4 regions of the Comamonas sp. 23 genome follow, and region 1 is predicted to be linked to each of the others. Evidence: predicted binding sites of a transcription regulator. Region 1 holds the regulator's gene; each other region holds the start of a gene.
What was found. The regulator sigma-54, encoded in region 1, starts transcription at its own class of promoters, with help from an activator protein. The targets are predictions, from matches to a motif close to TGGCANGNAANCTGCTTT.
Positions count from the first base shown of each region.

Region 2: ACPEE1_RS21925 (pilin) is a predicted target of sigma-54. The motif match lies at 4,105-4,122, and genes of this name have one in related genera.
Region 3: glnA (type I glutamate--ammonia ligase) is a predicted target of sigma-54. The motif match lies at 1,797-1,814, and genes of this name have one in related genera.
Region 4: hydA (dihydropyrimidinase) is a predicted target of sigma-54. The motif match lies at 4,613-4,630, and genes of this name have one in related genera.

Region 1 is NZ_CP187127.1:811,781-818,838, reverse strand. Features, by position in the region: gene ACPEE1_RS03630 (hypothetical protein) at 1-14, shown strand, start outside; gene ACPEE1_RS03625 (aspartyl/asparaginyl beta-hydroxylase domain-containing protein) at 162-1,076, shown strand; gene rpoN (RNA polymerase factor sigma-54) at 1,152-2,768, opposite strand; gene lptB (LPS export ABC transporter ATP-binding protein) at 2,874-3,650, opposite strand; gene lptA (lipopolysaccharide transport periplasmic protein LptA) at 3,674-4,342, opposite strand; gene ACPEE1_RS03605 (thiol:disulfide interchange protein DsbA/DsbL) at 4,453-5,097, opposite strand; gene ACPEE1_RS03600 (SPOR domain-containing protein) at 5,154-5,858, opposite strand; gene argS (arginine--tRNA ligase) at 5,885-7,058, opposite strand, start outside.
Region 2 is NZ_CP187127.1:4,858,870-4,865,927, forward strand. Features, by position in the region: gene ACPEE1_RS21905 (M48 family metalloprotease) at 1-1,284, opposite strand, end outside; gene moaC (cyclic pyranopterin monophosphate synthase MoaC) at 1,500-1,991, shown strand; gene ACPEE1_RS21915 (hypothetical protein) at 2,106-2,879, opposite strand; gene ACPEE1_RS21920 (pilin) at 2,920-3,423, opposite strand; gene ACPEE1_RS21925 (pilin) at 3,521-4,039, opposite strand; gene ACPEE1_RS21930 (FHA domain-containing protein) at 4,352-5,032, opposite strand; gene ACPEE1_RS21935 (TerC family protein) at 5,299-5,982, opposite strand; gene sucD (succinate--CoA ligase subunit alpha) at 6,095-6,991, opposite strand; gene sucC (ADP-forming succinate--CoA ligase subunit beta) at 7,008-7,058, opposite strand, start outside.
Region 3 is NZ_CP187127.1:3,252,374-3,259,431, reverse strand. Features, by position in the region: gene ACPEE1_RS14795 (sterol desaturase family protein) at 1-481, shown strand, start outside; gene ACPEE1_RS14790 (EI24 domain-containing protein) at 565-1,473, shown strand; gene glnA (type I glutamate--ammonia ligase) at 1,862-3,277, shown strand; gene ACPEE1_RS14780 (hypothetical protein) at 3,545-4,072, shown strand; gene glnL (nitrogen regulation protein NR(II)) at 4,103-5,176, shown strand; gene ntrC (nitrogen regulation protein NR(I)) at 5,245-6,801, shown strand; gene ACPEE1_RS14765 (hypothetical protein) at 6,932-7,058, shown strand, end outside.
Region 4 is NZ_CP187127.1:2,802,850-2,809,907, reverse strand. Features, by position in the region: gene ACPEE1_RS12610 (LysR family transcriptional regulator) at 29-973, opposite strand; gene ACPEE1_RS12605 (aspartate/glutamate racemase family protein) at 1,152-1,820, shown strand; gene ACPEE1_RS12600 (N-carbamoyl-D-amino-acid hydrolase) at 1,969-2,982, shown strand; gene ACPEE1_RS12595 (threonine ammonia-lyase) at 2,982-4,016, shown strand; gene ACPEE1_RS12590 (VOC family protein) at 4,108-4,527, shown strand; gene hydA (dihydropyrimidinase) at 4,677-6,149, shown strand; gene ACPEE1_RS12580 (transporter substrate-binding domain-containing protein) at 6,347-7,058, shown strand, end outside.

The sequences.
Region 1 (7,058 bases):
CCCAGCCCAGGTAAGCGCACCTGGCTTGCCATTGACCAAACCGCAATAGGCCTGCTGCCAGCAGGCCATCCCACCGCCCCGCAGCCCTTGCAGCGCGCCAGTTTGCGCTTGCGCAGACAGCCGCCACAGCACAGTCGCTAAAATCGCTGTCTATGGCAAAAATCATCGTTCTGGCCCTGGTGCTGCTTTTCTTTGGCTGCGGCCTCTACATGCACCTGCGTGGCAAGGTGCGGCACAAGCTGCTGCGCCAGCTGTTTGACCACTCCACGTTCACGGCGCCATTCAATGTGTTCATGCTGATGTTCAGCAAGGTACCGCGCACGCCCTACCTGCCCACCAGCACCTTCCCCGACCTGGCCCCGCTGCAGGCCCACTGGCGCGAGATCCGCGAAGAGGCCATCGGTCTGCACCAGGCCATGCAGATCAAGGCCGCAGCCAACAACGACGACGCGGGCTTCAACTCGTTCTTCAAGACCGGCTGGAAGCGCTTCTACTTGAAGTGGTACGGCCAGGCCCACCCGTCTGCGATGGAGCTGTGCCCCAAGACCACGGCGCTGGTGCAGTCCATCCCCGGCATCAAGGCGGCCATGTTTGCCGAGCTGCCGCCCGGCGCCAAGCTCAACCTGCACCGCGACCCCTATGCGGGCTCGCTGCGCTACCACCTCGCTGTGCTGGCGCCCAATGATGACCGCTGCATGATCGAGGTCGATGGCACGCCCTACAGCTGGCGCGAGGGCGAAGGCGTGATCTTTGACGAGACCTTCATGCACTGGGCCGAGAACCGCTCCGAAGGCAACCGCATCGTGCTGTTCTGCGATGTCGAGCGCCCGATGACCAATGGCTTTGCGCAGTGGCTCAACCGCTGGCTGGGCACGCATGTGGTCGCTGCCGCCAGCTCGCCCAACAACGAAGGCGATCCGCGCGGCTTCATCAGCCGCATCTTCAAGATCTCGTTCTACATGGGCCAGTACCGCCGCCGCTTCAAGGCCTGGAACAAGACGGCCTACAAGCTCACCAAGTTTGGCCTGATGCTGGCCGTGCTGGCCTTGTTCATCTGGTGGCTGTGGCCAAAGTAAAGCGGCTCCGTCTCAAAGCAAAACCGCAGTGCCTAACGCAACTGCGGTTTTTTTATGGGCCCTGGCTGCTTGCGCTTACAGCGCCTTGCGCAGGCTGGCCGGCGGGATGCGCATCGCCTCGCGGTACTTGGCCACCGTGCGGCGCGCGCATTCAATGCCCTGGGCCTGCAGCAGATCGGCGATTTTTGCATCCGACAGCGGCTTTTTCGCGCTTTCCTCGTCCAGCAGCTGCTTGATCAGCGCCTTGACCGCCGTGCTCGACGCACTGCCGCCGGTCTCGGTGCCCAGGCCCGAGCCAAAGAAGTACTTGAGCTCGAACGTGCCCTGCGGCGTGGCCATGTACTTGGCCGTGGTCACGCGGCTGATGGTGGACTCGTGCAGGCCCAGCTCATCGGCAATCTCGCGCAGCACCATGGGGCGCATCGCCAGCTCGCCATGGACAAAGAAATTGCGCTGGCGCTCGACGATGGCCTGCGAGACGCGCAAGATGGTGTCAAAGCGCTGCTGGATGTTCTTGATGAACCAGCGCGCCTCCTGCAGCCGCTGCTGCAGCGCGCCATGGCCCTCGCTGCCCTTGTGGCTGCGCAAGGCATTGGCGTAGACATCCTGCACGCGCAGGCGCGGCATCACCTCGGCATTGAGCTGCACGCTGAAACCGGGCACCGGCAGGCCGCGCTCATTGCTGGGTCGCACGATGACATCGGGGATGATGGTGTTGCGGTCCACATCGGCATAGGGCCGGCCGGGGCGGGGCTCGAGCTTGGCGATCAGCGCCAGCGCGCTGCGCACCGCGGCATCACTGCATCCGGTCAGTTGCACCAGCTTGCGCACATCACGGCGCGCCAGCAGCTCCAGCGATTCCTGGCAGACCAGCAAAGCGGTCTCCAGCGCCAGCGCATCGGCCTCGGGCGTGTCCGAGCCCTCTTCATCCAACAGGCGCTGCTGGGCCTTGATCTGCAGCTGCATGCATTCGGACAGGTTGCGCGCGCCCACGCCAATCGGCTCCAGGCTTTGCAGCAAGCGCAGCGCCACGGTCAGGTGGTGCAGCAGGGCCTCGTAGCGCTCGGGGTCCGAGGCATCGCCAAAGCTTTGCGCGAGCTCGGCCAGCGTTTCTTCGAGGTAGCCGTCGTCGTTCAGTGATTCAATCAGAAAGTAGAGCGCGGCCCGGTCTTCCTGGCACAGGCGCAGCGACAAGGCCTGGCGGTGCAGCACATCCTGCAGGCTCAGGTGCTCGCTGCGCCGGTCGGACATCGGCGTCTCGTCGTCGTCATCGCCAGCGCTGGAGCGGGCGGGCAGATCGCCGCCCCACTCTTCCCAGTCCGATGCCGAATCGCCGGCAGCGGCCTCGGCATCGACGCCGGTTTCCTTGCCCGCGCCAAAATCCAGCGGCTGGTCGGAGGTTTCGGGCTCGAAATCGCTACTGTTGTTGGTGTCGGTGCTGGCAGCAGTATCGGCAACCTTGTCGGCTGCGTCTGCAGCGTCTGCAGCTTCGGCAGATTCAGCGGCTTCTTTACCGGCTTCAGCCTCGGGGGCCTCATCGCCCTCGCGCTCCAGAAACGGGTTTTCGTCGAGCATCTGCTCGACTTCCTGTGTCAGCTCCTGCGTGGACAGCTGCAGCAGGCGAATCGACTGCTGCAGCTGGGGGGTCAGGGTCAGGTTCTGCGATACGCGCAGCGACAGCGACGGCATCATGGCTGCGCCTCCACACGGGCTGGGGCAGCTGGCAACGGATCAGCCCTGCCGGCCCCGCAGCGCGGGACGGCATCTTGGCTGGCACGCCCGCCAAGGCGTGCGGTGTCACATACGGAAATGTTCACCCAGATACACCCTCCGGACCTCTGCGTTCTCCACAATCTCTTGCGGCGTCCCGGCGGCCAGCACCTTGCCATCGCTGATGATGCAGGCATGGTCACAGATACCCAGGGTTTCGCGCACATTGTGGTCGGTGATCAGCACGCCAATGCCGCGCTCCTTGAGAAAGGCGACAATGCGCTGGATCTCGATCACGGCGATGGGGTCGATGCCGGCGAAAGGCTCGTCGAGCAGGATGAAACGGGGCTGGGTGGCCAGCGCACGGGCGATCTCGACCCGGCGGCGCTCGCCGCCGGACAGCGCGACTGACGGTGATTCGCGCAGGTGCTCGACCCGCAGCTCCTGCAGCAGCGCGGTGAGCTGGCGCTCGACCTCGGCGCGCGAGAGCGGCTTGCCATGCTCATCTTTTTGCAGCTCCAGCACGGCGCGCACATTGTCCTGCACGCTGAGCTTGCGAAAGATCGAGGCTTCCTGCGGCAGGTAGGACAGGCCCAGCTGCGAGCGCTGGTGGATCGGCATATTGGCCACCGACTGCCCATCGATGCGGATATCCCCGCCATCGCTGCGTACCAGGCCCACGATCATGTAGAACGAGGTGGTCTTGCCCGCGCCATTGGGGCCTAGCAACCCCACCACTTCGCCCTTGCGCACCGACAGCGACACGTCCTTGACCACCTTGCGGCTGCCATAGGATTTCTCCAGGTGCAAGACCTCCAGCTGGCTGCGGTGGTCGCTGTTGGCGACCCGGGCGTTGACGGAAATGGTCGACGAGTTTTCTGCCACGGTCACTTGGCTCCGTCGTTCAGTTGGGTGCTGGGGCGCAATGGCGTCTTGTCATCGGCAGCGGGCTTGGCCGGGGCGCTGGCCTTGTCGTCTGCCTTGCCATCGGCCTTGGGCGTCAGGATCACACGGACGCGGTCCTTCTTGGGCGCACCGGGCTTGGGATCGGCCGCCGCCTGGGCGCCCTTTTGGCCGGAGACCGTGAAGGTATCGCTCAGATTGTTGTAGACGATCAGCGGGCCACTGACCTGGTCGGTCAACGTGGTCTCGCGGTAACGGCGCAACTCGCCGCGGCGCTCAAAGTGCACGGTGTCATCGCGGCCGTTATAGGTGATGACCTCGCCTTCGCCTTCGACGAACTCGTCAGGCGCGCCTGGGGCCGAGTCACGCTTTTGGCGGAAGAATGCGAGCTTGCCCGGCGCAGCAGTCACCACGCCGTGCTGGAAGCCGTCGCGGTCCTGGCTCACGGTCAGCTGCGCGCCACGGATGATGATGGTGCCCTTGGTCACCACCACATTGCCCGTGAAGACACTGGTCTGCTTGAGTTCATCGTGGCGGCCATCGTCCGCCTCGATGTTCATGGGCTTGGTGCGGTCTGCACGCTCGGCGTGCGACAGCAGCGGCACGGCCAGGGCCACTGCCACCAACAAAGAGTTAAAAATACGGTGTCTCATAAGGCATGAATCTTGCTCTGCCCCATTGTAGCCATGCTGGAGCGTTAGGCCGTTTCTGGCACAAAAAAGCCCGCGTGCGCGGGCTCTGTCTCAAGCGTTGGGGAATCCGCTCAGCCTTGTGCAGCCAGGAACTCTACCACTTGCAGCACGTTGCTCATCGAGCCGGCACGGGTTCCGTCGGTGTAGTACTTGCCCGCCACGCCCAGCGATGGAACGCCTTCGACGCCGTACGACTCTTGCAGCTGGGTGGCCTTGCGCACCTGGCCTGCGACGCTGAAGGAGTTGTAGGCTTCCTTGAACTTGGCCAGGTCCACGCCGTTCTTGTCCATCCAGGCGAAGATCTCGTCGTCCTTGTTCAGGCGCTGGCGCTCGACGTGGATCGCACGGAAAACCTTGACATGTACGTCAGGGATCAGGCCCATCGACTCCAGCGCAAAGTAGATCTTTTGCTGGGGCACAAAGGTGTTGTTGAAGGCCACGGGCACGCGGCGGATCTGCAGGTTCTTGGGGGCAGTCTTGGCCCAGGCTTCAAACTGCGGCTCGAAGGCATTGCAGTGGGGGCAGCTGTACCAGAAGAACTCGATCACCTCGACCTTGCCAGCGGGCGCATCGGGGGTGACGGGCTTGGCCAGCTTCAGGTAGTCCTTGCCTTCCTTGAACTTGGCCTGTGCGTTGGCGCCGGTGGCAAAAGGCAGGCTCAGCGCCGAGGCGGCAGTAGCGGAAGCCGCCAAAGTGGAAAACTCACGACGTTTCATGTTTTGTTAACTCCAGTGACAAGTTGCGGTTAGGAGTGCCCTGCACCGCCAAAAGTTCAACGCTGCACGCGGACGATTTGCGCATCCACGCCGGCGCCATCGAGCTTGCCTTTGAGGCCATCGGCATCATCGCGCTTGTTGAAGGGGCCCACGCGCACCCGGTATACGGTGCGGCCATTGACTTCGCGCTCGCTCACGCGCGCTTCCCAGCCCATCATCGCCAGCTTGGCGCGCTGTGCATCGCCATCGGACTGGCTGCGGAAAGCACCGGCCTGCACGAAGTACTGGAAGCCGTCGGTGCCATCGGCACTGCGCGACTTGGCCAGATCGCCCAGCGGATCGGCGCCCTGGCCGGCCTTGGGGTCGAGCTTTGCGACCTGGGTCTTGTCTGCCGGCTTGTCAGCGGGCTTGGTGGTATCGGGCAGCACCACTTCGGGCTTGGCAGGCTTGTTTTCCACTGGCGCGGGGGCGTTGTCAGCCACCGTGCGCGGCGGCTCAGGCACCACCACGCCCTGAGCGGCCGGTGCCACAGCCGCGGGCGCACGCGCGGGGTTCTTGCCATAGAGCGGCGAGTTCGGGTCCCAGTTCTGGTTGCGCTGCGCCTCGGCCTTGTCCTTGGCCTCGCCGCGCACGCCACCTTTGTTGACAAACGGCACCGGCACATTGGTGACGTACACGGCCACGGCCAAGGCCGCGCCCACGCCCACCAGCAGCCCCAGGATCAGGCCCAGGATGGTTCCACCACGTTGATGTCGTCGCATTGCAGTTATTACCTTTGTTCGCAAAATCACATGCGCTCTGGTGCGCTCACACCCAGCACGGCCAGGCCATTGCGCAGCACCTGCGCGACCGCTGCCACGAGTGCCAGACGGGCCAGTTTGGTGGCTTCGTCATCCACCAAGATACGCTCTGCATCATAGTAGCTGTGGTAGGCCGAGGCCAGGTCACGCAGATAGAACGTAACATCGTGCGGCGCATTGCCAGCCGCGGCGTTGCTCAGCATCTCGGGATACTGGGCCAGCATCTGCATCAGCGCCTGGGCCTGCGGCCCTTGCAGCGCGCCCAGGTCAATGCCGCTCAGCGCAGGCAGACCAGCGCCGCCTTGCTCCTGCCAGCCGCGCAGCACCGAGCAGATGCGCGCATGGGCGTACTGCACGTAGAACACCGGGTTGTCATTGTTCTGGGCCACGGCCAGGTCGACATCAAAGGTGTACTCGGTATCGGGCTTGCGCGAGAGCAGGAAAAAGCGCACCGCATCCTTGCTGGTCCACTCGATCAGGTCGCGCAAGGTGACATAGCTGCCGGCGCGCTTGCTGATCTTGACCTCTTCACCACCGCGCACCACGCGCACCATGGTGTGCAGCACATAGTCGGGGTAGCCCTGGGGAATGCCGACATTGACCGCCTGCAGACCGGCGCGCACGCGGGCGATGGTGCCGTGGTGGTCCGTGCCCTGGATGTTGACGGCCTTGCCGTAGCCGCGCAGGAACTTTTGCGTGTGGTAGGCCACATCGGGCAGGAAGTAGGTGTAGGTGCCGTCGGACTTGCGCATCACGCGGTCCTTGTCGTCACCGAAGTCGGTGGTGCGCAGCCACAGCGCGCCATCTTGCTCATAGGTGTGGCCGCTGGCGATCAGGCGCTGGACGGTCTCGTCCACATGGCCGTTCTGGTACAGGCTCGATTCGAGGTAGTACTCGTCAAACTTGAGGTTGAAGGCCTGCAGGTCCTTGTCCTGCTCGTTGCGCAGGTAGGCCACCGCAAAGTTGCGGATGTTGTCGTAATCCTCGACATCTCCATTGGCGGTGAACGCGCGGTCATCGGCCTCGATGGTCTGCTTGGCCAGGAACGCCTGGGCAATATCGCCGATGTAGTCGCCGTTGTAGAAGTTCTTGGCCAGCGGGTTGTCGCTGTCGGTGGGCCAGCAGTCGTCACCGGGCTTGAAGCCCTTGGCACGCAGCTGG
Region 2 (7,058 bases), 930 kb from region 1:
CCCCACCACCGCCTTGACCTCCGGCAGCAGCACATCGCGGCTGCTGTCCTGGATGCTCAGCGATTTGTCAGAGCCCTGTGTGATCACCGCTTCGTTGACCAGGCCGGTCATTGCATTGCTGACCGTGACCGAAGTGCTGCCGGCCTTGCTGGCTGGGGGCTTGAGTGGCTGGATCTTGGCCAGCGCCGCCAACGCATCTTGCGGCTGGCGGTTGCGCAATGCCAGATCAGCACGCAGCAGCTGCGCCTGGCGCATCGCATCGGGATGGGCCTGCACGGAGGCATCCAGCTGGTCCAACGCCGCCAGGGCCTCCGCCTGGCGCCCCAATTGGTTGTGCGACATGGCAGCCAGATACCAGACACCCGCCCGCTGCTCCAAAGAGCGGTTGGCAAAATCGGCCGCCGTGGTCAGCTGCACCCATTGGTGCAGCACCTGGGGCTCAGGCTTGGACAGCATGCGCGCCCGGGCCGACATCATCTGCGCCACCATGCCCGTGTCCTGCGGTTTGCGTGCAGCGCCGGCGGGCAAGCGCGACTGCATGTCGGCAATGCGCTCCGTCGTCAGCGGGTGGGTACGCAAATACGGCCAGCTGCCGTTGTCATTCATGCGGTTGGCTTGTTGCAACTTCTCAAACATGCTGACAAACCCCGCTTGCGAGTAGCCGGCAGGCGGCATCAGACTCATGCCGGTGCGGTCCGCCTCGCGCTCCATATCGCGTGAGAAGTTCAGCTGCGACTGGATGGCAGCGGCCGAACTGCCCACCATCAGCGCCTGGGCCGCAGCCGGGTTCTTGCTGGCAGCCAACGCGCCCAAAATCATGCCGGCAATCATCACCGGCGTCATGCGCGACTGGCGCGCCAGCATGCGCGCAATATGGCGCTGGGTGATATGGCTCATCTCGTGGGCCAGAACCGAGGCCAGCTCATCGCGGCTGCCGACCACGCCGACCAGGCCGGTCTGCACGCCCATAAAGCCGCCGGGCAGCGCAAAGGCATTCACGGTGGCATCCTGGATCAGCATCACCTGCCAGGCAAAGCGCTCCTGCAGTTCAGACGTCATGGTGCCGCGCTGGCGTGCCGCCAGCATCAGCTCCTGCCAAATGCCGTTGACGTACTCATACAGAATCGCGTCATCCAGAAACTGTGGATCGCGGTAGATCTCGCGTGCAATGTCATCGCCCAGGCGCCGCTCCTCGCTGGTGGTCATCTCGGCGCCCTCACCCATCGCAGGCAAGCTGGTGTCGGCCCGCGCCTGCAGGGGGGCCAGGGCGGCCACTGCAGCCATATGGGCCGCGAGCAGGGCACAAGCTGTGCGTTTAAAAAACCATGTATTCATTCAAAATTCCGTGCGGCAGCAGATGCTGAATCTGAATCAAGCCAGAGGGTGGCAAGAGCGGGCTCCTTGCCATCAAGCCTTCAGCCCAACACGTATGATGAAGCACCACTGCACAAGTTGCATGCTGTATTGCCGCTTGTGACGTATTGAACACGGAAAGCACCATGACTGAACTCACCCATTTCGACGCCCAGGGCCAAGCCCATATGGTCGATGTAGGCGCCAAGCCTAACACCCACCGCATCGCGATCGCGGAGGGTTTTATCACCATGCAGCCGGCCACCTTGGACATCATTGCCGCTGGCACCGCCAAAAAAGGGGATGTGCTGGGGATTGCGCGCATCGCCGGCATCATGGCGGCGAAGAAGACCAGTGAGCTGGTACCGCTGTGCCACCCGATTGCGCTGACCAAAGTGGCGGTGGAGTTTGAATTGTTACCTGAAAAGAATGCTGTGCGCTGCGAAGTGCGAACTGAAACCGTTGGGCCTACTGGTGTGGAGATGGAGGCCTTGACCGCTGTGCAGGTCGCACTGCTGACTGTTTATGACATGTGCAAGGCGGTGGACAAGCGGATGGTGATGGAGCGGATTAGTTTACTGGAGAAGCATGGCGGAAAATCCGGATGTTTTATTGCCAACGGCGAGAGAACAACTTAATAGTTCGTGTTCAAAAATGAAAAAACTGATCTATTTCATTAACTGCAAGTTCGACCGAGAAACCATGAAACTGCTACACAAAGATTAAAAATCCAAAAGCCTTGATTATTTGCGTCAATTAAAACCATCCACTGGTGCATACCCAACAAATCTCAGGCTTATATCGAACAATACAACCCAATCTTTTTGTTTACTAGATGTCAATGGAAGATAGAATAATTGATTCACGGCCAACCCAGAGGTTTTTACTACGTTCAGCAACAATTCGACTTGCTCCGGCCGTCTACTGATTAACTCACTCAGAGGTTTCGCACGCGCGAGAATTTCCGTCATCTGCTGATCCCATGCGACCCACCAACTCGGACGCATTGCGGGAGAGATACCCGCGATTTCATTATTCAAACTTGCAAAGAGTTCATCGGAGTCCTTAGGACTTCTCGTTCCACCCTTCATTACCCCCCAAAGTGGCAGCTTATTCATCTTTGCCGGTGCCACAGCTAATTCCGCTGTATCAATTTCATTTGCCGTAACAACTACAAGCCTGTCAACCTCAAAGATCAGCGCAACGGGACGTGCCATCCACAAACTACTCATGCCATAGCATAAGGCTGCTATCTGAATCAGGCCGACAAGGCCAAAGTCTAGCCAACGCTCACGTGGTGTCTTTGCTGGACTTACCAGAATTAAAGTTAGGAGTGGGCCACAAGCCACATCGACAAGAAGAATAATAAAAAATATGGACTCTACGCCAAGCATTGATCTATATGGCGCAGGATAAATTAACCAAAATACAAAAAAAGCAAAAACAAACCCGACAACAACCGAAATACCTAAATGGCGCAATGCATAGCGCATAGCAAAACGAATACGTTCCGAAAACGAAATCACACAATCACTTTGCCAAAGCATAAATTACAGAATACGAAAATCAACGGCAGCTTGCAGGCCGAAACTGTGCCGCCAATGTCCCAGCAGAACATCTCCAAGAAAAAACGGAACCGAATACCCAAGCCTGAAGGTCAATGACATTGGGAGGACTGCTATTGTCTACTGGCTCTATTAGAATAATATTCACACCAGCAGGAACAACACTTGGCTTATAAGCCACTGTAATAACACCCGGTGCATTGCTGACAATATCGATCACATTCGCATTTCCAGCCAATGCTACTGATGTGAGGTTCATGGGAGTAGCCCCCAATGCCTCACAAGTGGCAGCATTGATACAAGTCATATCACGCGGCCCTGTTGTTGCATATGCTTCAGTAAGGGCCGTTTTAAGTGATTGCGCAAGCACCAGACCGTCAGACACTTTGGCACGAACCGTGTAATTTTGATAAGCTGGTAGTGCAACCGCAGCTAATATGCCGATGATTGCAACAACAATCATCAGTTCTACCAAGGTGAAGCCACTATTTATGATTTTTATCACAATTAAACTCCAGAAAAAAGGGGAGCCTATCGACTCCCCTTTTTTGGAACTAATCCAACCAGGCAAACTAGCTAAATTTTCCCATATGGCATTCGCATTAACGGCAAGATGCAGGACGATACTTAGCGAGCAGTGTGCCGCCATCAGCACCGGTGCCGTTCAAACCGCACTTCCAATTAATTTGCGTTCCTGCCGTAGCTGCGGTTTGCAAGTCAACAGCAGTGGTACCTGCAGCATTTACTGGCGTGATCAACAAAGTATTTTGGGCAGCAGGAACCACTGCAGGCTTGTAAGCAATCGTAATGATGCCAGTCTCATCGCTTGTAACAGAAGTTACATTTGCATTACCAGCCAAAGCCGTAGCATCCATCACGGATGCGCCAATAGCATCGCAGGTAGCTGCATTAGTACAGCTCATATCAGAAGGACCTTTGCTTTGGTGCGTCTCCGAAATAGCAGTCTTCAGTGCACCAGACAATGTCAAACCTTCTGCGACCTTGGCACGAATCGTATAGTCCTGATAAGCAGGCAGTGCCACCGCAGCCAAAATACCGATAATCGCCACAACGATCATCAGTTCGATCAGGGTGAAACCCTTTTGCATAGTACGCAGCATGTTGAATCCTCTCTATGTAACCAGTGATTAGGTAGCCTCGTCGAACGACTTGGCGTGCATCACTTATTGCAATTGCTGTGCCAACTTTTAGCGTCTACTTATCTCGCGGCTTCGACTGACAAAAATGCGGCGCTTTGTTAACTTATTGTGCAAGACTTTCATAAATGTCAGCGGCCCAAGATTTCTGCCATTTTTGTCACCTACTGAACGACTGTGCAAGCTATGCGCATGGGCAGCAGAAACAGAAACGGCACCCGAAGGTGCCGCTGCGTCTGTTGAGGCCCTGGCTATACAAGCCCAAGGTTCAGAGTCTTAGGCCCAAAACTCATAAGCCATCCCCGCCAGCTCAATCCGATCCCCCTTGTGCATCGACAGCCCCACGCCATTGAGCGCCTGGCCATTGAGCACCACATCGGCCGAGCCATCGACCTTGGTGGCGATATAGCCCTTGCCACGTTTGGTCAGCGCAGCGACGGCAATCCCAGGGCGGCCCACCGTTGTGACAACCTTGGACAGGATGATGTCTTCGCTGGCGCCGCTGACGGCGCGCAGGTAGGGGCTGGGGGTGTAGGGCTGCTCTTCGGCAGGGGGGAAATCGGCGGGGACCGTGGGGCTGTCTTCGCCATGGTCGGCATGGGCGGGCTTGGCGGTCAGGCTGCCGGCTTCGCTGGCATGCAGGTAGTGGCTTTCGGGCACGAGCGAGTTCATCAAAAAGCGGATACGGCATTTGCCGATGTCCAGCAGGTCGCCGCTTTGCAGCACCTGGCGGCGTACCTTCAAGCCGTTGACCTTGGTGCCGTTGGTGCTGCCCAGGTCTTCGACGACGACGATGCCAATCTTCTTCTCATAGGTGAACGCCACATGCTCGCCGCTGACCGCCATGTCGGTCAGCACGATGTCGTTGGTAGAACGGCGCCCCAGGGTGGCCCTGGACTCCGTCAGCATGTAGTCCTGGATCACCACCCCATCTAATGAAACTATGAGTCTTGGCATATTGATAAACCTCGTCACGATTATATGCACATAAGCTATACAAATGACTTTTTCGATACGCGGTTGACAAAGGATCACGATGTGTTGGGTGCTACCGGATTTTGGTTACGGGTTTACCCTTGATTCCTCTCAGAAGCTGATGCTGATCAATGCGTTGGCTGCTGCAGGCGCTCTTTCCCCTTGACGATGCACAATCGCTGCAGCCCGGCGTAGAAATGCAAAAAGCGCCCGAAGGCGCTTTGTGTTGGGGTGAGGGGATCAGCCGCTCAGTGTGCGGGCGCGGTATTGCGCTTTTGCAGCCACAGACCCAGGCCCACCACCAGCGCGGCGCCAGCGGCAGCTGCCAGGTAGTGCAGCGCAGGGTTAGCCTCGACAAAGCCGTGCAGCAGCTTGTCGTTCATGATGGTCTCACCACCGACCCAGCCGATCAGGCCGGCGCCCAGAATCACGATGACCGGGAAGCGCTCCATCAGCTTGATCATCAAGGTGGAGCCGAAGATCACCAGCGGGATCGAAATCGCTAAGCCCAGGATCAGCAGCAGCATATTTCCGCCGGCAGCTGCCGCCACGGCAATCACGTTGTCCAGGCTCATCACCAGGTCGGCGATCAGGATGGTGCGAATGGCCGCCATCATTGTGCCGGTGCCCTTGCCCGCGCCCTCTTCTTCGTCGTGGCTGGTCAGCAGTTGCAGGCCAATCCACAGCAGCAGGCAGCCGCCAACGATCTGCAGGAAGGACAGCTCCAGCAGCTTGGCCGCAACTACGGTCAGCAGAATACGCAGCACCACGGCGGCGCCGGAGCCAAACATGATGGCTTTTCTTTGTTGTTCAGGGGGCAGGGAGCGCGCTGCGAGCGCGATGACAACGGCGTTGTCGCCCGAGAGAATGATGTTGATCCAGATGATCTTGACCAGCCCGATCCAGAAGTCGGGATGATTGACGTAATCCATGTTGCGCTCCGTAGTTATGAATAAAGACGCCAGACCTGAACGATCTGGCGTCTTCTTTTTATGGAGTACGCAGTTTAGCGGGGCACGCAGCCCCTGGCATGCGTAATTTTGCTTACTTCAGCAGGCCTTGCAGCAGGCGGCCCATTTCGGATGGGTTGCGGGTGATGGTGAAACCGCACTCTTCCATGATGGCCAGCTTGGCATCTGCCGTGTCGGCGCCGCCGGAGATCAGCGCGCCAGCGTGGCCCATGCGCTTGCCGGGAGGGGCGGTCACACCAGCGATGAAGCCCACCACAGGCTTCTTCATGTTGGCCTTGCACCAGAGAGCGGCTTCCGCTTCGTCTGGACCGCCGATTTCGCCGATCATAATCACAGCGTCGGTGTTCGGGTCGTCGTTGAACGCCTTCATCACGTCGATGTGCTTGAGACCATTGATGGGGTCACCACCGATACCGACAGCCGAAGACTGGCCAATGCCCAGCTCGGTCAGCTGTGCCACGGCTTCATAGGTCAGCGTGCCCGAACGGCTCACCACGCCGATGCGGCCTGGCTTGTGGATGTGACCGGGCATGATGCCGATCTTGATTTCACCGGGGGTGATCAGGCCTGGGCAGTTAGGGCCCAGCAGCAAGGTCTTCTTGCCGCCAGCCGCTTCCTTGGCCTTCATCTTGTTGCGCACTTCCAGCATGTCGCGCACGGGGATGCCTTCGGTGATGCAGATGGCCAGGTCCAGGTCGGCTTCCACCGCTTCCCAGATGGCAGCAGCAGCGCCAGCGGGTGGCACATAGATCACGGACACGGTAGCACCGGTGTCCTTGGCAGCGTCCTTGACCGAACCGTAGATAGGGATGTCGAAAATCTTTTCGCCAGCCTTCTTGGGGTTCACGCCAGCGACGAAGCAGTTCTTGCCGTTCGCGTATTCCTGGCACTTTTCAGTGTGGAACTGGCCGGTCTTGCCCGTGATGCCTTGGGTAATGACTTTGGTGTCTTTATTGATATAGATAGACATGTGTGTTCTCCAGGGCTTACTTCACTGCGGCAACGATCTTGGTGGCGGCTTCGGCCATGGTGTCGGC
Region 3 (7,058 bases), 2.4 Mb from region 1:
CCTGCTCGATGACCTGGTGCATGACAGCATTCTGGTGTTCGTGGCCGTGTTGATCGGTGTCGCGCCCAGCCAGTTTGTGGCGATTGTCGCGATCACCCAGCTGAGTGAAAGCCTGCAGCACGCGAATCTGCGCCTGTGGTTTGGCCGCCTGGGCGAGCGCCTGTGGATCAGCCCGCGTTTTCACCGCCGCCACCATGCGATTGGCATCGGCCATGAATCGCCCGCTGCCAGCGCAGCGCCCAACACGGCGGTAAAGGCCGGCGAGGCTGCGCCACGCACCCGCTTGGGGGGCTGCAATTTCGGTGTGCTGCTGCCATGGTGGGATATGCTTTTTGGCACCGCCAACTTTGAGCTGCGCTATGACCCTACCGGTATCCGTGACCAGGTGCAGCCCAACCGGCAAGGGCAGTTGCGCGATTACGGACGCGGCTTTTGGAGCCAGCAATGGCGCGGGCTGCTGCGCCTTTTGGGCCGCGCCTGAGTGCTGCGCAACCGGCTGATGCCGAACCACTGAGCGGCTGGTTGGCCTGACCACCCCGCTCAGATACACAAGGAGTTCACCCCATGCCCCTCGCGTCTGCGGGCTCCCGCCTGATGTTTGATGCCTTCTGGCGTGCCGCTGCCTATTGTTTCCGTCCCCGGGTCATGCTGCTGTCCGTGCTGCCACTGGTGGTGATGCTGGTGGCCTTGGGTGGCTGGAGCTATTTCTACTGGTCGGGTGCTGTGGCGACGATGCAGCATTGGGTGGAGACCATTGGCTGGCTGCGCACGGTGTTCAGCTGGTTTGGCAGCAGTGGTACGGAAGGCTTTGCGGCCGGCATCGCACCCTTTGTGGTGCTGATCTTGATCACGCCCATAGCGGCGGTGGTCGCGCTGCTGGTGATTGCGCTTTTGATGACACCAGCCCTGGTCAACATGGTGACCGAGCAGCGCTTTGCCCAGCTGGAAAAGAAAAAAGGCATGGGCCTGGTCACCAGCGTGCTCTGGGCTTTGAGCACCTCGGCGGTGGCCATTGTGGCCTTTGTCGTTACCATGCCGCTGTGGCTGATCCCGCCTTTGGTGCTGATCGTGCCGCCTGTCATCTGGGGCTGGCTGACCTACCGCGTGATGAGTGTCGATGCACTGGCAGAGCATGCCAGCAAGGCTGAGCGCGACACGCTGCTGCAGCGTTACCGCTGGCCGCTCTTGCTGATGGGCATCATCTCGGGCTACATCGGCATTGCGCCCAGCGTCGTCTGGGCCTCGGGCATGGTGTTCACCATTGGCTTTGTGGTGCTCGTACCCATTGCGGTGTGGATCTATGCGATCACGTTTGCTTTTTCCTCGCTGTGGTTCATCCACTTTTGCCTGGCCGCGCTCCAGCAGCTGCGGATCGAGAATGGTGAGCCTGGCGCGCAGCTGCCCGGGACGGAGCCGGTGGTGGCCGATCCTGCCGACGGTGCGCTGCTGCCCGATTCGGCGGCGCCCAGATAAGCGGCGAAGACGCGCTGCGGGGTGCGATGCCGATGGCTTGGTACCGTGGCTATGTTGTCAACGCACCAATAAAGTGCACAAATAACCAATTTGGTGCGCGTCTGTGATGCTGGCAAAATTGATATAGATTTGCACCATTTTGGTGCTGATGCGGCATCGGCTGCCATGGCCTGCACAGATCTGGACCGTAGGCTGCAAAATCCTCAGCGCCCCCCGGGGCCGCAGGCCAAAAGCGCGTTACAGTCTGGCTTTGGGCAAAGTCCGGGTGCGTTCGCGTTCTGGCAGGCCCGCATCTTCTGGTTGGCATGGGCATGTCATAAAACTGGCACGTAAACTGCTTTAGTCTTGGCACAGCCCTTTTTATTCACGATTTTCTTTGGAGCATTAGATGGCCAAGAGCGTTGCAGATGTGATGAGCATGTTGGACGAGAACGAGGTCAAGTTCGTTGATCTGCGTTTCACCGACACCCGTGGCAAGGAACAGCACGTCACGGTGCCTATCTCGCACTTTGACGAAGACAAGTTCACTTCGGGCCACGCGTTTGATGGCTCCTCCATCGCTGGCTGGAAGGGTATCGAAGCATCCGACATGCTGCTGATGCCCGATCCCAACACCGCCAACATCGATCCGTTCTTTGACGAAACCACGATGTTCCTGCAGTGCGACGTGATTGAGCCCGGTGACGGCAAGGCCTATGACCGCGATCCACGCTCGGTTGCCAAGCGAGCAGAAGCCTACCTGAAGGCATCGGGCCTGGGCGATACCGCCTACTTCGGTCCAGAGCCAGAATTCTTCATCTTCGACGGCGTGCGTTGGAGCACCGAACCCAACAACCCGTTCTTCGACATCGAAGAGTACGAAGCACCCTGGAACAGCGGCGCCAAGTTCGACAACGGCAACCGTGGCCACCGTCCACGCGTCAAGGGCGGTTACTTCCCTGTGCCTCCTGTTGACAGCACCCAGGACATGCGCGCTGAAATGTCGCTGCTGCTCGAATCGCTGGGCATCCCGGTTGAAGTGTTCCACCACGAAGTGGCGGGCGCTGGCCAGAATGAACTGGGCACCCGTTTCTCGACCCTGGTCGAGCGTGCCGACTGGACCCAGGTGCAAAAGTACGTGATCTGGAACGTGGCAGACACCTACGGCAAGACGGCGACCTTCATGCCCAAGCCTTACTCGGGCGACAACGGCTCGGGCATGCACGTGCACCAGTCCGTGTGGAAAGACGGCAAGAACCTGTTCGCCGGTGACGGCTATGCTGGTCTGTCCGATTTCGCGCTGTACTACATCGGCGGCATCATCAAGCACGCTCGCGCGCTGAACGCCATCACCAACCCTGGCACCAACAGCTACAAGCGCCTGGTTCCTGGTTTCGAGGCGCCCGTGAAGCTGGCTTACTCGGCCAAGAACCGCTCGGCATCGATCCGTATTCCTTACGTGAGCAACCCCAAGGGCCGCCGCGTGGAAGCACGTTTCCCCGATCCCCTGATGAACCCCTACCTGGGCTTTGCAGCGCTGTTGATGGCCGGTCTGGACGGCGTGGAAAACAAGATCCATCCGGGTGAAGCCGCCACCAAGGATCTGTACCATCTGCCACCCGAGGAAGACAAGCTGGTGCCTACCGTGTGCCACAGCCTGGACCAGGCTCTGGAGGCACTGGATGCCGACCGCGCGTTCCTGACCAAGGGCGGTGTGTTCAGCGACAGCATGCTGGACGCCTACATCGAGCTGAAGATGGGCGAAGTGACCCGCTTCCGCCAAGCCGTGCACCCCGTCGAATACGACATGTACTACTCGCTGTAAGCCCCTGCTGGCCAGGTCCTCGTGACCTGGCCCTTTGGGCAAAACGGCCTGCCGACCTGCAAAGGTGGCAGGCCGTTTTTTTATGGATGTTCTCGGGGCAGGGGGCATGGCCGGACAGCGGCGAATCTGTAACAGCAGGAACTGTTCGGCATGATCGGCCTCCTTTGTAGCTACACTGCGGGTTGCAGAGAGGGGCCATCGTGCAAAGCCGCTAACGGGCTGTCACGGACATACGGGCAAAGTGGAGTGAACGGGCGAAACGGGGTTATGCATACAAAGTTGTTGTTTTTGATGGTGGCAGTGGCATGTGCGCAAGGCGCGGTGGCGCAGGATCGCATTTATCGCTGTGGCAATGAATACACCAACGATGTGGCCAAGGCGCGGCAAAAGGGCTGCGCCGTGGTCGAAGGCGCCAATGTCACCATCGTGCAAGGCACGCGCCCGCACACACCCGCTGCCAGCCCGGCACCCGCACCCAATGCCCCCGCAGCTGCCCCGCGCCCCGCGCGTGCGCCCGCCGCTGCGTCACCCGCGCCACGCTCCACCACGGCCGAAGGCCGCGCCCGCGATTCCGACGCGCGCCTCATCCTGGAGACCGAGCTGAAAAAAGCCCAGGACAAAAAGCTCGCTTTGGCGCGTGAGTACAACAACGGCGAGCCCGAGAAAAACGCGCTGGAGATGCGCAACCCCGCCTTCTACACCAAGCGCGTGGCCGATCTGAAGCAAGAAATCACGCGCAACGACAGCGATATCGCTGGCATCCAGCGTGAGCTCCAACGCCTGCCGGCCCCATAATCAAAGCTTCAACCTTTTGGGGCATATCCCATGTCTGACCTCCGTGCCATGGATCGCGAATGGCAGGCGCTGGAACACATCGCCACCTTGGTCGCCGTGATACGGCTCGATGGCGCCGCTGTGCGGGTCAATGCAGCGCTGGAGAATGCGCTGGGCGTCTCGCGCAAAAGCATTCTGGGCCACTACTTTGGTGGATTTTTCCAGGACGATGAACTGATCCACAAGGCCCTGGTCGATGCGCGGGCGCAGCGCTTTTCGTCGCTGCGCTTTGAGGCGCAATTGCGGCGCAGCCTGCAAGACGCCTTTCCCGTGCATGCCAACCTCTCCTGGTGGGAAGAGGAGGAGAGCATTCTGGTGGAGCTGTGGCCGCTGGAGCAACAGGTGCGGCAGGACCGCGAGGAGCGTGTGCGCGAGCAGGCGCTTGCCAACAAGGAGCTGATCCGCAACCTCGCCCATGAGATCAAGAACCCGCTGGGTGGCATACGGGGCGCGGCCCAGCTGCTGGAGCTGGAGCTGCCCGATGCTCAGCTCAAGGAATACACCGACGTCATCATTCACGAGGCCGACCGCTTGCAGGCGCTGGTCGACCGCTTGCTCGCGCCGCACCGCCACCCGCACACGGTGGGGGATGTGAATATCCACGAGGTCTGCGAGCGCGTCTGCCAGCTGGTGCTGCTCGAGTACCCGCAGGGCCTGCGCATCGAGCGCGATTACGACACCTCGCTGCCCGAGATCCGCGGCGATCGCGAGCAGCTCATTCAAGCCTTGCTGAACATCGTGCAAAATGCTGCGCAGGTGCTGGTGCCGCAAATGGCCCAGGACCAGGCGCGCATTACTTTGCGCACCCGCATTGCCCGGCAGCTGACCTTGGGCCGCAAGCGGCACAAGTTGGCACTGGAATTGCATGTCATCGACAACGGTCCTGGCATCGAGCCGGACATCAAGGAGCGGATCTTCTACCCCTTGGTGACCGGACGTGATGGTGGCACGGGCCTGGGTTTGCCGCTGGCGCAGACCTTTGTGCAGCGGCATGAAGGCCTGATTGAATGCGAGAGCGAGCCCGGGCGCACGGATTTCCGCATCATGCTGCCGTTGACAGACTAGGGGGCAGTTGGCTTCCCTTGCTGCAGGACCACGGTATGTAGAACTGTAAGGGTAGGGTGATAGCGACAATGAAACCAATCTGGATAGTGGATGATGACCCGTCGATCCGATTTGTACTGGAGAAGGCACTCGCCCGCGAGCAGCTGCCCACGCGCAGCTTTGTGCATCCCAAGGAAGTACTCGAAGCCTTTGACAATGTGAGCGACCAGGCACTGGCGCCGTCAGTGCTGGTCAGCGACATCCGCATGCCGGGTGGCAATGGCCTGCAGTTGCTCGAACAGGTGCATGAGGACCATCCGCAGCTGCCGGTCATCATCATGACCGCCTACTCGGACCTGGACAGCGCCGTCTCGGCCTTCCAGCGCGGGGCCTTTGAATACCTGCCCAAACCGTTTGACCTGCCCAAGGCCGTGGAGCTGATCAAGCGCGCCGTGCAGCAAAGCGAAAGCCAGGCGCCTGAGCTGTCCCAGTCGGGCGGCAATGGCGAGATGCTGGGCCAGGCCCCGGCGATGCAGGATGTGTTCCGCGCCATCGGCCGCCTGTCGCAAAGCAATGTCACGGTGATGGTGACGGGCGAGTCTGGCTCGGGCAAGGAGCTGGTCGCGCGCGCGCTGCACAAGCATTCGCCGGTGGCGGGTGGCCCGTTTGTGGCCATCAACACCGCCGCCATTCCCAAGGACTTGCTCGAGAGCGAGCTGTTTGGCCATGAACGCGGTGCCTTCACCGGCGCGCAGACCCAGCGCCGGGGCCGCTTTGAGCAGGCCGAGGGCGGCACCTTGTTTCTGGACGAAATCGGCGACATGCCGTTTGACCTGCAGACCCGGCTGCTGCGTGTGCTGTCTGACGGGCATTTCTACCGCGTCGGCGGCCATGTGCCGGTCAAGTCGCATGTGCGCGTGATAGCGGCCACCCACCAGAACCTGGAAGACCGGGTGCACAAGGGCGTGTTCCGCGAGGATTTGTTCCACCGCCTCAATGTGATCCGCCTGCGCCTGCCACCGCTGCGCGAGCGCAAGGAAGACATTCCGATGCTGGCGCGCCACTTTCTGGCAGCCAGCGCCAAGCAATTGGGGGTGGAGCCCAAGCAGCTGTCGGAAGCGGCACTGGCCCAACTGGCCCAGTTTGCGTTCCCGGGCAATGTGCGGCAGCTGGAGAACATCTGCCACTGGATCACCGTCATGGCGCCCGCGCAATGGGTGTCCGTGCAGGATCTGCCGCCCGAGGTGCTGCAGGCCACGCCGGCTGCGCCACTGGCCTCCGCCAGCCTGGCCAGCGCAGCGCAACCGGTGCAGGCCGCGCCGCAAGACCACAGCTACCGGCCCGCTGCCGCTGAGGTGCCTGCCAGCCAGCCCGTCGTGTCCATGCCCGTCCATGGCTTGGCCAGCGGTGCAGGCCAGGGCGGTGATTGGGAGGGCGACCTGGCCCGCGAGGCCGATGTGCTGCTGCAATCGGGCAGCACCGAGGTCTGGGATGTGCTCAGCCGGCGCTTTGAATCGCAGCTGATCAAGAGTGCACTGGCCGCCACCCATGGCAGGCGCATGGAGGCGGCCCAGCGCCTGGGCATTGGCCGCAACACCATCACCCGCAAGATCCAGGAGCTGGGGCTGTCGGCCAGCGATGATTGATGCGTAAGCGCATTGAAGGGTAGACCAGCCGCCGCCTCCAAGGCGGCGGTTTCGCTGACAGAGGCCAGCCATTGATGCGGTTTGAACCGTGCCACAATGGGCCATTACTGTCTGCCCGGTGGTGCAATCCATGCAAAAGATGACTTCGGTGTTTTCGGCCCAGGCGTACCGCAACTCGCCCGAACGCATTGGCCGCCAGCGCTCGGCGCTGCTCAATACCTTGCGGCTGGCAGCGTCGACCGCCAATGGGATGGCCC
Region 4 (7,058 bases), 2.0 Mb from region 1:
GCGGGATGGTTCTGCAATCTGGCCCATGCTATGGGGTCACCGCCGGTTCCATATCCCTCTCTCGCGCAAGCACAAAGCCGTATTGCTCAACCAACTGGCGCAACTCGGCGATAAAGCGCTGCGCCAGCTGGGACATGGGCTCGAATTTGTGATGCACCAAATTGGTTTGCAATACCGGTGCATTCCTCAAGGGGCGCACCATGACGGGTCGCGAGGCATGCCAGCTGCGCACCGAGAATTCATCGACCAGCGCAATGCCCACACCCATCTCGACCATCGATCCCGCATTTTGCGGCGAGCCCACCTCCACCACTTCGTTGGGCTCCAGCTCCATATCCTGGCAGTACGCCGTCACGCGCCGACCCATCGGCGTGTCGTGTCCGTAGCCAACCATGGGCCATTGCATCAAGTCCTCGGGGGTGACTTCTTCTTTCTCGCACAGTGCGTGGTTGGCCGGCATGATGCACACCAGGCGGTTGGTGCACAGCGGCGTGATGTCGAGATTCGGGTGCTCAATCGCTGAGCTGATCACGCCAAGATCGGCCTGGTGGTTCAGCAAGCGCTCGCGAATCTGCTCGTGGCCGTGGCAGGCAAAAGTCATCTTGCAATCGGGAAACTGCTGGCGAAAACTGGCGACAGCCTGCGGAATAAAGCTTTGTCCAATCGAGGGGCCCGAGACCAGGTTCAGAATGCCGGTGCGGTGCCTGGCCAGGTCGCCTGCCAGGTCGTTGACGCGCTGCACCGACTGGTAGACCTGCTCGACCTCGCCAATCAGGCGGCGCGCCTCCGGCGTGGCAAACAAGCGCCCTTTGATGCGCTCAAACAAAACAAAACCAATGCGCTGCTCGGTGTAGGCCAGCAGACGGCTGACGGCCGGCTGGGAGACAAACAGGATTTGCGAAGCGCCCGCAATGCTGCCGGTGCTCATCACGGCGCGGAATACCTCAATCTGGCGCAAGTTCAGTGCGGCCATTGTGGTCCTTACTAGTCAAGGTGACTACAAAAGCGGCCAAGGTGCTGGGAGACTGCACAGAGCAGGGCGCCACCAGCAAGCCTTAACCTCATGTTAATCAAGACCGACATTTCAGCAATTTCTATGCCACGCGAATACTCGTAAATTGCAGTCATTCCAATTTGTACGAGGCGCGCTCATGTCATCGGCCATTTACGTCGTCAACCCCAACAGCAGCTTAAGGGTCACCCAAGGAATTGATCTCGCGCTCTCGCCGCTGCGCATGCCTGGAGGGCCGCGCTTCGTCAGTGACTGGCTGCCAAGCGGCCCGCCCGGTGTGCAAAGCCAACAGGATGTCGATGGCGTGGCCATGCTCCTGGTGCAGCATTGCCTGGCCTTGCCGGATGACTGCGCAGCAGTGGTGATTGCCTGCTTTAGCGACCCCGGCCTGTACGCCGTGCGCGAGGCCATGCAGCCGCGTGGCGTGCCGGTGCTGGGCATCAGCGAGTGCGCGATGCTGACGGCCCTGTCGATGGGCCAGCGGGTGGGCGTGATTGCGATTTTGGAAACCTCGATAGCCCGCCATATGCGCAACTACGGTGCGATGGGCATCAGCAGCCGTATTGCTGGCGAAGCTGCAATCGGCCTGGGCGTAACTGAATTGGCCGACCAGGAACGCACGCTCTCGCGCATGGTGGAGGTGGGGCAGCGCCTGGTGCGCGAGCAGGGCGCGAACGTGCTGGTGATGGGCTGTGCAGGCATGGCCTCTTACCGCGATGCACTGGCTGAAGCCTCTGGCGTGCCGGTGGTCGAGCCCACCCAAGCAGCTGCTGCGATGGCCTTGGGCCGTGCGCGGCTGGGCTGGTAGGCCACTGCTCGCCACCCTAGCGGCATGGGCACAAGCCCTTGCACCCTTTTTCCCCTTGGATTGACTTTGATGGCTTGACCTGGGCGTGCGCTGCGCTGCCGTGTCACACCAGGCCTGTTTGTTTTCCTAGCACTTGAGTTCTACAACTATGAAGCGTCTTATTACCGTGGCTGCCGCCCAGCTGGGCCCTATTCAAAAAGCCGAAGGCCGTGACTCGGTCGTCGCACGCATGGTGCGCCTCGTAGAGCGCGCCTACCAGCGCGGCGCCAATGTGGTGGTGTTCCCCGAGCTGGCCTTCACGACCTTCTTCCCACGCTGGTATGTCGAGGACCTCGACCAGGCTGACAACTGGTATGAAGAAACCCTGCCATCGCCCGCCACCCAGCCGCTGTTCGATGCAATCAAGCGCTACGGTATCACCTGCTACCTGGGCTACGCCGAGATCGCCCACGAAGCCGATGAAACCGGCGTGCTGCGCAAGCGCCGCTTCAACACCTCGGTGGTGATTGCACCGTCGGGTGAGGTCATATTGAAGTACCGCAAAATCCACCTGCCCGGTCACAAGGAGTTCTCCACCATCCGCAAGGTGCAGCACCTGGAGAAGCGCTATTTTGAAGTGGGCAACCTGGGCTTTCCGGTCACCCGCGCGCCTGTAGGTGAAGTCGAAGGCGTCAACATGGGCATGCTGATCTGCAACGACCGCCGCTGGCCAGAATCCTGGCGTGAGCTGGGTCTGCAGCAGGTGGAACTGGTCATGCTGGGCTACAACACCCCGGCCGTGAACCAGGAAAACCGTGGCTTTGAAGCCCACCACCTGCGCAACTTCCACTCGCAATTATCGATCCAGGCCGGTTGCTACCAAAACGCCACGTTTGGCGTGGGCGTGGCCAAGGCGGGCAATGAAGACGGCTTTGAGCTGATGGGCCACTCGATCATCGTCAACCCGCAAGGCGAGATCATGGCGATGGCTACCAGCTGGGACGACGAGCTGGTCGTGGCCGACTGCAACCTCGCGATGTGCGAGTTGGGCCGCACGACCATCTTCAACTTTGCGCAGCACCGCCGCCTCGAAGCCTACCAGCGGCTCACCAACCAAACTGGCAGCACAGCGCCTGCGGTTTGGCAGCCCCAAGGCGCTGCCGTCGCCCAGGAGCAGAACTAATGAATGCGCCCAGCCTGGCCGAGCTGCCCAGCAGCATCCAGCATGAGCTGTTTGGCGTAATGCGCGTGCCCACGTTTGCCGATGTTGAGTTGGCCGCCGAGCGCATTGCGCCCTATATACGCCGCACGCCACTGCTGTTTTCGCGCAGCCTGAGCGAACGCACGGGTGCACGCATCTGGCTCAAGCCCGAATGCCTGCAAATCACCGGTTCCTTCAAGCTGCGCGGTGCCTTTAATGCGATCTTGTCGCTCAGCCAAGCGCAGCGCCAGAACGGCGTGATCGCGTACTCCACGGGCAACCACGGCCAGGCGATTGCCTGGGCCGCTGCCACGCTGGGCGTGCAGGCGACGATTGTGATGCCCGCTGATGCGCCCAAGAATAAGGTCAAAAAGGCGCTGGAGCAGGGCGCCAAAGTGGTGCACTACGACCGCATGACGCAAAGCCGTGAGGAGATCGGCATGCAGTTGCTGGCCGAGACCGACGCAACCCTGATCCCACCGGGCGACTTTCCCGAAGTGCTGGCCGCCCAAGGCACGGTCGCGCTCGAAGCCTTGCAGGACTTGCCTGCCGATGACCTGGCGCAACTCGGTCTGTTTGCCGCCCCCTGTGGCGGTGGCGGCATGATGGCGGGCTGCAATCTGAGCCTGGCCGCCTTGAGCCCGCAGACCCGCTGCGTCGCCGTGGAACCGGCTGCGTTTGATGACACCGTGCGCTCACTGGCCAGTGGCACGCGCCAGAGCAATCCCCAATCGGCCGATTCGATTTGCGATGCCTTGCAGGCCGTCACACCGGCCGAGCTGCCTTATGCGATCAATGGCCTGCGCCTGAGCCAGGCCGTCAGCGTCAGCGACGCCGAGGTACTGGCTGCCATGCGTTTTGCCATCGAAGACCTGCGCTTGGTGGTCGAGCCCGGCGGCGCAGTGGCTTTGGCAGCCTTGCTCGCAGGCAAGTTGCCGCTAGAGGGCCAAAGTGCAGTGGTTGTGCTGTCAGGGGCCAATGTCGACTTGCCTTTGCTCAGCCAGGCCCTGGCTTGATGCCATCTGCCACGTCCCGAGCGGGCCTGCTCTGCGTTCCATGCATTCGCCAGCGCCCGCACCGTCCAGCTATTTCCAGAGTCCATACACCATGAATTTACCTTCCGCTTTCCACTTTGCCTTCAATATCCGCGATCTGGACCAGGCCCGCGCCTTTTACGGCGGCGTGCTCGGCTGCGTCGAAGGCCGCAGTACCGACACCTGGGTCGATTTTGATTTCTTCGGCCACCAAATCTCCTTGCACCTGGGCGAGCCCTTTGCCACAGCCAACACCGGCAAGGTCGGCCAGCACATGGTGCCAATGCCGCACTTCGGCATCATCCTGCTCTACCCCGACTGGCGCGCGATGGCCGACCGCCTGCAAGCCGCCGGCGTGGAGTTTGTGCTCGCGCCCCAAGTGCGCTTTGAGGGCGAGCCCGGTGAGCAATGGACCATGTTCTTTCGCGATCCCTTTGGCAATCCAATTGAGGTCAAAGGCTTCCGCTCAGAAGCGCAAATCTACGCGCACTAAGAATGTATTCAGGTTCCCCAAAACGCTGCCCCAAGGCCGCTCCATGCACCAAAGCCGTTGCACTGAGCACCAATCCGGTGCAAGTTGGCATGAAGCCTGCTTACCACCCGGGCATCTGTCTGAACCTAGCTTGAGAAAGAAACGATGCCATGTTTGATTTGACCATCCGCAACGGCCGTATCAGCACCTCCCAAAACACCTTTGTGGCCGATATCGGCATTCAGGGCGGCGCCATTGCTGCCATTGGCGAGAACCTGCCAGCAGGGCGGCGTGACATTGACGCACAAGGCCTGTGGGTCATGCCAGGCGGCATCGACAGCCACGCCCATATTGAACAAGCGTCCAGCGCGGGCGTGATGTGCGCCGATGATTTCTACAGCGCCACGGTCTCGGCCGCGTTTGGTGGCACGACCTGCGTGATCCCGTTTGCTGCGCAGCACAAAGGCCAGCAAGTGCCCGAGGTGGTCGCCGCCTACGCCAAGCTGGCGGCCGAGAAAGCGGTGATCGACTACGGCTTTCACCTGATCCTGTCCGAGATCACCCCTCAAATGCTGGAGCAGGATTTGCCACGCGCGATTGCAGAGGGCATCACCTCGCTGAAGGTCTACATGACCTACGACAAGCTCAAGATCGACGACTTCCAGATGCTGGATGTGCTGGAAGTCGCAGGCCGCGAAGGCGCGATGGTCATGGTGCATGCCGAGAACCACGACGTGATCCGCTGGATTGCGCGCCGCTTGCTGGACAAGGGCCTCACGGCACCCAAATTCCACGGCGTGGCCCACGATGCGATTGCAGAAATCGAAGCGAGCGCGCGCGCCATCCAGCTGGCCAATCTGCTCGATGTGCCGATTTTGCTGGTGCATATTTCAGGCCCCGAAGCTATTGAAGTGATTCGCAGTGCCCGGCAACTGGGCAGCAAAGTGCATGCCGAGACCTGCCCGCAATACCTGTTCCTGACCGCAGAAGACATGGACCAGAAGGGCTTGGAAGGGGCGAAGTTCTGCTGCAGCCCACCCGTGCGCGACAAGGCCGCGCAAGACAAGGTCTGGCAGGGCCTGCTGGATGGCACCCTGGGCATCTACAGCTCTGACCACGCGCCCTATAAGTTCGATGAAAGCGGCAAGCTGCCTAAGGGTGATGCCACCACCTTCAAGGAAATGGCCAATGGCGTGCCCGGCCTGGAGCTGCGCTTGCCGCTGCTGTTCTCCGAGGGCCTGCTGACTGGCCGCCTCACGCCCGAAGAATTTGTGCGTCTCACTGCCACCAACCATGCATGCATGTATGGCCTGCAAAAACGCAAGGGCGATATTGCCGTCGGCTTGGATGCCGACATTGCGATTTGGGACCCCCAAGCCCAGCGCAGCGTGCGCTGGAGCGACCTGCACGACCAGGTCGGCTACACGCCTTACGAGGGCCGTGTGGTCAATGGCTGGCCCATCACCGTGATCAGCCGTGGCGAGGTCGTGGTCGAGAACGCCCAGCTGCAGGCCGAGCGTGGCCGTGGCCAATTCTTGCCTTGCGAATGCCCCGAGCCGATTTTGCAAGCAGCCCAGCAGCCCAAGCCCTCTGATGCCTCGCAATGGCTGGGGCTCAAAGGCAAGGCCTGGCAGCAGTATTGAGTGCCAGATGACGTCGCCTTTTGCGTGTCAAAGCCAGGCCCAGCCTGGCTTTGGCGGGCCCTTAACAACAGGTTAAGGCATACCGATAAAACGGCAGGCGACAGCTTGGCCAATGCGCCCAATAATTTTCTCAAGCTCCCAAGCTTTCAGGCCCAGCCAGTGATGGCTTTTCATCCATGAATGAACCAACTCCGCCCATGAACAACCTTGCCCATCCCCTCACTCGCGTCTCCTGGCTGACACTGGCACTGGCTTTGACCAGCGCCGCCCACGCACAAACTGCTGCGCCTTTGAAAACCGCCTTGGATCCCACCTTTGCCCCGCAGGCCATGGTCAAGATCGGCGGCGGCCTGCAAGGCTTTAACGTCGACATGGGCGAAGAAATCGCAAAGCGCCTGGGCCGCAAGCTCAGCATTGATGCAACCGAATTCTCGGGCCTGGTGCCGGGTCTTAACAGCGGCAAATACGAGTTTCTGCTCGCGCCTGTGACGGTCACGCCTGAGCGCGCCAAAGCCATGCTGTTTACCGAGGGCTACACCGAGACGAACTACACCTTCATGGGCCGAAAAAACGCAGCCGCGCTGGAGTCGCTGGAGGCGCTGAAAGGCAAGGTTGTTGCGGTCAACAAGGGCTCGAACTACGACGCCTGGGCCAAAGAGAACGCCGACAAGTACGGCTTCAAGTACTTCGTCTACGGCTCCAACGCCGATGCGATTCAGGCCGTCTTGACCAAGCGTGCCGACTACAACCTGACCGGCAGCACGGTGGCGGGCTGGGCCGTCAAACAATCGCCTGCGCTGCAGGCGGGCTACACCATCAAGACCGGGCTGGTCTGGGCGATTCCCTTCCGCCTCGACGACAAGGCCGGCCGTGACCAGGTCAGCAACGTGCTCAAGTGCATGAAGGCCG